One region of the Halanaerobium sp. ST460_2HS_T2 genome, then DNA from elsewhere that is predicted to be linked to it. Evidence: riboswitches for the same ligand, from Rfam matches in the RefSeq annotation. Region 1 holds a riboswitch; the other holds the start of a gene.
The links. A riboswitch is a leader RNA that binds a small molecule or an ion and turns the genes downstream of it on or off. The one in region 1 is predicted to bind cyclic di-GMP.
Positions count from the first base shown of each region.

Region 2: linked by a shared signal. The riboswitch ahead of DFR80_RS00850 (sensor domain-containing diguanylate cyclase) and the one ahead of DFR80_RS03970 (hypothetical protein) in region 1 are both predicted to bind cyclic di-GMP.

Region 1 is NZ_QPJF01000006.1:10,760-15,796, forward strand. It holds gene DFR80_RS03960 (hypothetical protein) at 1-47, shown strand, start outside; gene DFR80_RS03965 (DUF4402 domain-containing protein) at 147-1,223, shown strand; cyclic di-GMP riboswitch class I at 1,585-1,663, shown strand; gene DFR80_RS03970 (hypothetical protein) at 1,674-2,132, shown strand; gene tadA (tRNA adenosine(34) deaminase TadA) at 2,397-2,861, shown strand; tRNA gene DFR80_RS03980 (tRNA-Ser) at 2,848-2,940, shown strand; tRNA gene DFR80_RS03985 (tRNA-Ser) at 3,121-3,212, shown strand; RNA gene ffs (signal recognition particle sRNA large type) at 3,245-3,511, shown strand; gene dnaX (DNA polymerase III subunit gamma/tau) at 3,578-5,037, shown strand, end outside.
Region 2 is NZ_QPJF01000001.1:182,173-187,209, reverse strand. It holds gene purH (bifunctional phosphoribosylaminoimidazolecarboxamide formyltransferase/IMP cyclohydrolase) at 1-1,107, shown strand, start outside; cyclic di-GMP riboswitch class I at 1,420-1,510, shown strand; gene DFR80_RS00850 (sensor domain-containing diguanylate cyclase) at 1,631-2,791, shown strand; gene DFR80_RS00845 (response regulator) at 3,112-3,474, shown strand; gene DFR80_RS00840 (DtxR family transcriptional regulator) at 3,996-4,673, shown strand; gene DFR80_RS00835 (FeoA family protein) at 4,679-4,909, shown strand; gene feoB (ferrous iron transport protein B) at 4,909-5,037, shown strand, end outside.

The DNA of each region.
Region 1 (5,037 bases):
GTGGTGGATATCTTAATGATCTGCAGGTTATATTAAAAAGAAAGTAGTTAAAATAATTTCAGGAAAGGGACCGATTGGTTCTTTTCCTGAAAACCCTCGAAAGTATAATTGTTTTAACTGACTAATGAAGGAAGGGGGAGTATGAGATGAGAAAAAGTAAAATGCTTGCTGTTGTATTAAGTATTAGCATTTTTTCAATAATAATATTCTCTTTATTTGCATCTGCAACAGTTATGGAAAACGCTGGCTGTTTAAAAGTTAGCAAGAGCTGGGATGGGGATGATTTGCTGGCGCCTGAGATGGTAATAGTCGATATTTATAATTCCTCTGATAATAAAGTTGTCGGTATACTTTATTTGAATGAGCAAAACAACTGGGAGGATACTTTTTGTAATTTAGCTCCGGGAGAGTATTATGTTAAAGAGCGGCCGGTTTCTGGTTTTGATACTTTTTATCCAGCCGGTAACAGGGTGCAGATTACTGATCTAAATGACAGCGAAAATCCGGTGGAGTTAGAAATAGTAAATGAATATGCTTATCCACCCAGAACTTTTAAACTTAGTATTTATGAGGTTACGATTGTAGATGATATCTATCGAGTAACTGTTACTGTCTGCGCCGATCAGGATGGTAGTATCGAACGGGATATTTACTTCAATGATCAAAAAAGCGAAGTTGATTATATAGATTCTAAACCAATAACTCTTTTGAATAAAGGAGAATGTCAGCAGATTACTTTTGAAATAAATGTTGGTGACTTAGATTTATCACAACCTTATTATGTAGGTTATACTCAGCCGAATCAGTGGATAGAAATTGGCGAGCCCCGACAGTTTATACCGGTATCAATTGCAAAATTGGAAGATCTTTATTTTGGTTCATTTACAGCAGCTGATGGCACAATAACAGTTGACCCCGCCGGTGTTTTAACAACGGGAAATGGTTATTCTGGCTATCATGATGGTAATCAGCAGCCTGCTGTTATTGAAGTGATCTGGCTTCCATATACTCAGTATAATATTAATTTTACTGATCAGACTATTATAAGCCATGATGCAAATAATAAGATGACTGTCAGCACTTTTGTAACTGACAATGATAGCAAAACCCTGGATGGAAATGGTTATGGTATTTTTAATATCGGAGCAACTCTGGATGTTAATGCTAATTTAGATCCTGGTTTATATAGTGGACAATTTTTTGTTACCGTTACTTTTGAGTAATGTTTCAGCTTGTAATAATTATTATAGAAAGGGTCTATGATAATTTGATTTGTAGACCCTTTATAATGAGAGTTTGTGGCTTCTTTATAATAAGAGGTAGAAAGATAGGATGGTTTTGTTTTTAAAGTCGGCTTTGAAGGAACTTTTATCATCTTTAAAAGTTCTTGACAAAGAAGATTAATTTGTAGTAGAATTAAGTTAAAGTAAATAATCACCCTGGCAGAGAAGGGCTACTTTTTCCGAAAGGTTAGAGGCGCAAAGTTGGAACCTAAGGTTTAATAACTACGGTTGACTGACTACCTAAGTAGGGTTATATGTCTTCCTGCTGTCATTATGACTGCAGGTTTTATATTTTGTGCTCTCCTTGAAGGGGTAAACCTATTGTGAAGTAGGGACACAAAGCTAAGGGTCTGAGCAGATCAGACTGCCTGGCTGCAAAAGGAGGAAAAAATGTTAAAAAAAATTAGTTTAATTGTTCTTTTTCTAGTTTTAAGTTTAAGTCTACAGGTGGCGGCGGATAGTGCTAGAGTTGGAATGTCAGTGACTATTATCGAACCTACACAGAAATTAGAAACTAGAAGAGCAGTTAATTTTGAAAGTGAATTTGCTAATAAAAATATAGATGCAGATCAAAAGGTAATGAAAATCGAAGCTGCAGGCGAGACAGTTATCAGCTCTAATCTTCCCTGGGAAATATATGCTGAAACACCCGAGCTTAATGGGGTGGATGTCTATGTTAGAAATAATTTAAATAAAAATTGGGTAAAAGTTAGTCAAAGCCGACCAGTTTTAACAAATAGGACACTGGATAGGGCCAATTTAACCTGGGATGTTAAAGTAGTTGCAGCTGCGGATAAAGAAGTAAAACCATTTGCGGTTGATTTTAAAATCGACTGGCCTAAAAATTAATTATAATATCTGAGAGTAAAGTGCACGTTTTTGCAATATAGTAAATATAATAGATTTTTATAAAAGAAAAAGTACTTAACGTCTGCTTCTGCAGGCGTTTTCTTTTGCTTTTAAAGTTGAAAATAGAGCTGATTGAGGGAAGTGTCTGTTAGCTGCTTGAAGTCAGATAAATTTTTCGGAGAAAATGCTTGCAAAAATTATGAGCAGCTGTTATAATAGTTGATGTTGCAAGTTGAAATATTGTATTTTTGCAGGAGTTATTCTATGGAAGATGATATAAAATATATGAAGATGGCCCTGGCAGAAGCCAGGAAGGCTTATCAAAGAGCTGAAGTTCCAATCGGTGCAGTTGTTGTCTGTGATGATCAGGTTGTTGGCCGTGGGTTTAATCTCCGGGAGCAAACTCAGGACCCAACTTCTCACGCTGAAATGATTGCTCTGAGAGAAGCTGCCGCAAATGAGGCTAGCTGGCGCCTGGAAGATTGCCAGCTTTATGTGACTCTTGAGCCCTGTCCCATGTGTGCAGGAGCAATTTTGCAGTCTCGGATTAAGCGCCTTGTTTACGGAGCCAGCGATCCCAAAGCCGGAGCTGTCAAAAGTCTCTATCAGCTTTTAAATGATGAACGCTTTAATCATCAGGTGGAAGTTGAAGCAGGAGTAATGGAAGCAGAATCAGCTCAGCTTTTAAAAGATTTTTTCCGTGATTTAAGAAAACGGAAGGATGGGTGAGTCTGGCTGAAACCGCTCGACTCGAAATCGAGTAGACAGTTTTGCTGTCTCGGGGGTTCAAATCCCTCTCCTTCCGCCATTAGATTTTATCATCCATAGATTATATATAAATTTTCAAAGTAGAGACTTAGAATTGGAGTAATTGAGTTAGTTAACTAACTTCTGACGGCCTCGATGGCCAAATACTGAAACTAACCTTGCGTAATATTAAAGAAAGTTTCAGTGCAATTACCAACCTCCAATCTCTAACCTCCAAAACGGAGAGGTGTCCGAGTCTGGCTTAAGGGGCCCGCCTGGAAAGCGGGTGTAGGCTCAAACCTACCGAGGGTTCGAATCCCTCCCTCTCCGCCATTAAAATTTTATAATTTTTGCTTAAGATTTGGCCGCACTAAATGGGGTGGTAGCGGTGCCCTGTAACCTGCAAACCGCTAGAGCAGGATTGACGCCGTGGCTGAGGATTTTTTCTTTCAGGGTCTGGCCCTGATAAGTAGTGTTGACAATTGGGTCTCGCGCAATGAAGTCTTGTGAACCCCGTCAGGTCCGGGAGGAAGCAGCGGTAAGCAAGTCGCTTCATGTGCCGCGAGGGTGCCTGGTTCGAGCCAACTGTCAGGGTAACGCCTGGGAGAAAATCTTCGAAGCTCGGTGTGCGGCCACTTTTTTAAAACACCCGGAATAGGGTGTTTTTGTTATATAATACTATTTTTGAGGTGAAAAAAATGTCCTTTCTCTCTCTTTATCGAAAATACAGGCCAGAAAATTTCAATGATCTGATCGGTCAGGATCAGGTCAAAATAACGTTGAAAAATGCTTTAAAAAATGACAGAGTAGCACACGCTTATCTTTTTGCTGGTCCCAGAGGAACGGGAAAAACTTCAACAGCGAAAGTTTTTGCCAAGTCACTAAACTGTGCTAATCCTTCAGCTGAGTTCGAACCCTGTGGAGAGTGTAATTCCTGTCAGAGAATTGAAAAAGGCAATTCGCTTGATGTAATTGAAATCGATGCGGCTTCTAATCGTGGTATTGATGAGATAAGAGAGTTGAGAGAAAAGGTCAAATTTTACCCGGGTGAGGGACAGTATAAAGTTTATATCATTGATGAGGTGCATATGCTGACCAAAGGAGCCTTTAATGCCCTTTTAAAAACTCTCGAAGAGCCACCTGAGAGTGTAGTTTTTATTCTGGCAACAACAGAGCCCCACGAAGTTATTACAACTATTATGTCCCGCTGTCAGCGTTTTGATTTTACTTTATTAACCTTATCTGATTTAAAAAAACGTCTGCAATATATTGCAGAGGCGGAAGGTTATGAAATAGACAGAGAAGCTCTGGATATTTTAGCTCGCAGTGCCCGGGGTGGAATGAGAGATGCAATTAGTCTTCTGGATCAGGCCATTTCTTTTAGTGATGGTCGGTTAAGTGCTGATGAGATTTCCAGGATGCTGGGCAGAATTGATAAATCGGATTTAAAAGAATTTTTACTTTATTTAAGCAGGGAGCAGAGTCAGCAGGCTCTCCAATTATTGAATAAACAGCTGGATTCAGGTCTTGGAATCGAGCGGTTCAGTGAAGAATTAATAGAATACTGCCGCGAACTACTTCTGATTAAAGAATGTGGGATTGATTCCGGAATTTTAGAGTATTCTCGTAGCTATTTAGAAGAAATCGCTTCTGTTGCTGCTAATTTGAGTACCAAAAAGATAACTCGAATTATAGATGAGTTTGCTTCTTTAAAGCAAAAGCTGCGCTCAAGTGCCAGACCCCGTTTACAATTGGAGATAAGTGTTATAAAATTAAGTAGTAGGGGAAGCAGTGGCAGCTCACTGGAGGCCCGTCTTTCTGAACTGGAGTTTAAATTAGATAATTTCTTAACCGGGAATGATAGTTCTGATTTTAAGCAGAAAATTAAGACTAAAAAATCTGCTGCCCAAATGGAAACAGTTAATCAGCCTGAGTCAATAAATAAAGCTGAGCAAAAAACAGCTGAGGAGCAAAAAGAAAGCGAAAATCTGGAACAAAAAAATGAACAAAAAAATGAACAAAAAAGTGAGCAGAAAAATGAACAGAAACCGACTGTAGCAGGAAGTCAGAACGATGATAAAATTGCTCAGGAGGAAACAACAGCCCAAAAAGAAGTTTCAGACGAAACGGTCAGCCAGTCTGATAATTCTGGTGGTGC
Region 2 (5,037 bases), on a different contig from region 1:
GAGATGAAGGTTGGCAGTGGTGCTTTAACAAAAACTAAAAAATTAAAGCTGGCCTATAAGGCTTTTCATCATACAGCAGAGTATGATCAGAGAATACAGAAGTATTTAGGTGAAATTGTAATGGACGAAGAAGAAAAACAGCAATTACCTGAGACACTTCTTGACCGTTATGATAAGAGAGAAGATCTTCGCTATGGAGAAAACCCTCATCAAAAAGCTGCATTTTACTTAGAAGCAGAGCAGAATGAACCTTCAATTTCGACAGCAGAAAAACTGCACGGCAAAGGAATGTCCTATAATAATATTAATGATACAGATGGTGCTTTAGAACTTGTAAAAGAATTTGAAGCTAAGCCAGCAGCTGCCGTAATTAAACATGCTAATCCCTGTGGTATGGCAACAGCTAATACGCTTAAAGATGCTTTTGTTAATGCCCATGCAGGAGATCCATTATCTGCTTTTGGTTCAATTGTGGCAGTAAATAGAAAAATTGATACTGAAACAGCTAAAGAAATTGCTGATCAGGATAAGTTTATAGAAGTTGTTATAGCTCCCGATTATGAAGAAGAGGCATTAGAAATTCTTAAAGCTAGATCTGAAAAAATGAGGATTTTAAAAACCGGTGAGCTTTCTATTAATAGAGAAAAACCTGGCTACAGTATGAAAAAGGTAACAGGGGGTCTTTTAGTTCAGGATAGAGATTTAGCTCAGACTGCTGCTGAGGATCTTAAAGTAGTGACCGAAAAAGCTCCAACTGAAGAGCAGATAAAAGACCTATTATTTTCCTGGAAGGTAGTTAAACATGTTAAATCAAATGCAATTGTAATGGCTAAAGATGAGATGGTAGTTGGTGTTGGTGCCGGTCAGATGAGCAGAGTTGACTCAATGATTATTGCCGGCCGTAAAGCTGAAGGCCGCCAGGAAGGTGGAGTTGTTGCTTCTGATGCGTTTTTCCCATTCCCTGATGCAGTAGAAAAAGCTGCCGAACTTGGCATTAAAGCAATAATTCAGCCGGGGGGTTCAATCAGAGATGAGAAGGTAATTGCAGCCTGTAACAAATTGGGAATTGCAATGGTCTTTACTGGCAAAAGGCATTTTAGACACTAAATTCACTTTATTTTAGATTAAATTTATTTTGTTGTTATAAGTAGTTATTTGGAAAAGATAATTATTAGAAAAACCCAGTTTATGCTGGGTTAATATAAATTTCCCTAATCAATTCTCCATTCTTTTTAATGGTCCCTACTCAGCCATTAAGATAAGAATGGGGAATTTTTATTTTTGTTTAAAAGTTATTAAAAATAATGCTTTATAATGATATAAATATTCATCTTTAGAAAAAATTGACTTTTAAAAAGGGATTTTTATTTTAATCTTGAATATTTATATAATAGTAGTAATTACTTTAAAATCTAATAATTTATTTAAAGGCAAAATAGTCGAAAGGCTGTGACGCAAAAATCTGAGTCTAAGGATGTTAATATTATCTATGATTGTCAGATCTGCCTCGGGAATTAATAGCCAGTGATTTTTATTGCTGGCTATTTTTGATTAAATAATAAAAATTTAATTTTTTTACTGAACTTATTGTTTTAAGTTGAGTGGATATTGAAGGAGGTCCATTTTTTTAATGAGTAAAAGAGCAGTAGATAATTTGATCGAAAAAAAGGTTAATGAAAATATTGTTAATAATCTTGAACAGAAAATCTGTTATTATAAAGACCCATATACTTATAAAATGGCAAATTTGAGTTATGCAAAATTTCTGGGAAAAGATCCTGGTGATGTAGAAAATATTTTTTGTCAGGCAAAAGATATTACAAATCACAATATTTTAGAGAATGAACTCAGGCGTAACCGAGATAGCCTGAAGCGAATAATAGTAAGTGTGAGAGATATTTCTGAGCGTAAAGAGAATAGTTTAAAATTAAAAAAATTATCCAGGGAATACGAAACTATTTTATCTAATGTTGAGAATGCAATTTTTCTAATTAATGTTGAGAGTGGTAAATTTAGATATCAGCGTTTAAACAGCTTTCATGAAAAAGCAACAGGGTTAAAAACTAAAGAAGTTGCTGGTAAAACACCGATCGAAATTTTTGGGGAAAAGGTAGGACCTGAATTAGAAAAAAAATATAGACGCTGTTTGGATAAAAAAAGCAGTATTAGTTATGAAGAAGAGCTTACTCTACCAGCGGGTAAAAGAGTATGGTTAACTAAACTAACGCCAGTAATTAATAAGGGAGAGGTAGAAAAAATTGTAGGTTCTTCACTAGATATTACAGAGAATAAAAAAAAGGAAAGAGAAATTAAATATCTTTCTTTACATGATGAAATGACTGAACTTTATAATAGAAGGTATTTTGAAAATGAAATGGAGCGCCTGGATTCGAGCAGAAAGTTACCGGTAGCAATTTTAATAGCTGATCTTGACAATTTAAAATATGTTAATGATAATTTTGGCCATCAGCAGGGTGATAATTATATAATAACTGCAGCTCAGATGATTAAAGAATCAATTAGAGGGATTGATATCGCTGCAAGAATTGGAGGAGATGAGTTTGCTCTTATTTTACCGGAGACCGACTCCGATGAAGCTGAAAAAATATGTAATCGAATTAAAGAAAAAGAAAGCGATTATTTAAAGCAAAAAAATCTAATAGAAATTTTTTCTATTTCGATTGGATATGCAGTAAAGAAAAGTGAAGAGATATCTTTAGAAGAAGTTTTTAGAAAAGCAGATAAAAGAATGTATGCTAATAAAGCAAAAAACAAATCAAAAAAGAAATAAATTTAATTGAAATCATCCCCCACTTATATCGAAAGTTTTATATAATCCTGATATCAGTAAAGAAATTTTATGTAAAATGAAAAAACTCGCCTCGGGAAAAAGGCGAGTAAAACAAGGAGAAAAGTATCTATTACTTTTATCTATGCTTAAAGCTGTCCTCTGCAACAGCTTAAAAAGGGGATAAATAAAGTATTTATCTTTTCTATATTTATAGTAACAATTATTTATTAAAAAACCTTTAAAGTAAGATTAGAAATAGATTAAATTGGAGAAATTATTTAATCTATAACTATATAACAATAAGAATAGGAGTGATTAATTTGGCAAAGGTAATGGTGGTAGATGATACAGCATTTATGCGTTTAAAGCTCAAACAAATTCTAAAGGAATTTGGACATGAAATTGTTGGTGAAGCAGAAAATGGGAAAATAGCAGTTGATAAATATAAATCACTGGATCCCGATATAGTTTTTATGGACATCACGATGCCCGAAATGGATGGTATTGAAGCGGTCAAAACGCTAAAAAAAATTGATTCTGATGTTCAAGTTGTAATTTGCAGTGCAATGGGGCAAAAAAAGATTGTACTGGAAGCAATAAAATCTGGAGCTAAAGATTTTATAGTTAAACCATTTAAAAAAGGAAAAATCGAAGAAACAATTAATAAATTAAATATACAGTAAAATATTTAAATTAGTTCTCTATCTTTTATTTAATAAATATAAAGATAGAGAATTTTTTTTAAAATGAAAAAACCCACCTCGGGAAAAAGGTGGGTAAAACAAGGAGAAAAGTATCTATTACTTTTATCTATGCTTAAAGCTGTCCTCTGCAACAGCTTCAAAAAGGGGATAACAAAGTTTATTTCTTTGCTACAATTATATAATACCAGTGGATTATTAAAAAAACTTTAAATAAAGATTAGAAAAAGATTAAAAACATATTTTAAAACTTTTTTGCGCTTCAGCATCAAATTGTAACAGGAGATTTAAAACATTTGCAGCTATCAGTAATAATTACTGATAGCTGCAATAACAGGCCTGATAGATATTTTTTTATAATATATTCTTGACAAAAGTAATTTGTTTATATATAATTTTACTTGAAGTTGAGAATCGTTTTCATTTAAAAATAATAAAGTATATCCAGTTTCATAATTTTTTTAGTATATTTTTAGGTTAACCTAAAAACGGGGGAGAAAAAATTGGAAGTAAAGTTGAATCTATCAGAATCACTGGAAGATTATTTAGAAGCTATTTTCGATTTAATTAAAGAAAATGGCTCAGCTAGAGTGACAGATATTGCAAACAGACTGCACATAGCAGCATCTTCTGTTAATCAGGGTTTAAAAAAGCTGAATCAGGAAGGTTTAGTAAGTCAGGAAAAGTATGGCCCTATAGAATTAACTAATGCTGGTTATCGTGCTGCAGAAAAAATTCGTTGTAAACATCAAATAATTTACTTATTTTTAAACCGAACACTCGGAGTAAGTGAAAAAAAAGCTGACAATGATGCCTGTGGTATAGAGCATGCTTTAAGTGAAGAAAGTTTTGAAAAAATGGTTGATTATTTAATCAAAAATAATTATTTAGCGGAACAAAATTGTGCTTTTAAACTGAAGGAGAATAAGGAGGAGAAAAAAATGACAGCAGAACAGATTATGTTAGATAAGATAAGTGTCGGTTCTAAAGCAAAGATCTTAAAGGTTCAGTCTAAAGGTCGTTTAAAAAGAAAATTAATGGATATGGGTTTAAATAGAGGAGCTCTGGTTGAAGTGAAGGGTAAAGCACCAATGGGTGATCCAATTGAAATCAGGGTCAGAGGTTACAGTTTAAGTTTACGCCAGAATGAAGCGGCAGAGATTCTGGTTAAGGAGGTTTAAGGTTGATGCCTTTAGCAATGTTAAGAGTGGGTGAGACAGCCTGTATTAAAGAAATAGTTGGCGGTAGAACTGTAAAGGGTAAATTAACGGATTTAGGATTTGTAAGTGGTAAAAAAATTAAGATTCATAGGAGTTCAGGTGGACCACTGATTGTTGCTATTGGTGATAATCGTGTTGCACTGGGACGGGGAATGGCTCATAAAGTAATAGTAGATAAAGAAGGGTGTGAAAATTAATGGCTTTAAATAAAAGTAAGAGAAAAAATAATGAAGTTAAAATTGCTCTGGCTGGCAACCCCAATTCTGGAAAGACCACTATGTTTAACGAATTGACAGGGTCCAGACAGCATGTTGGTAACTGGCCA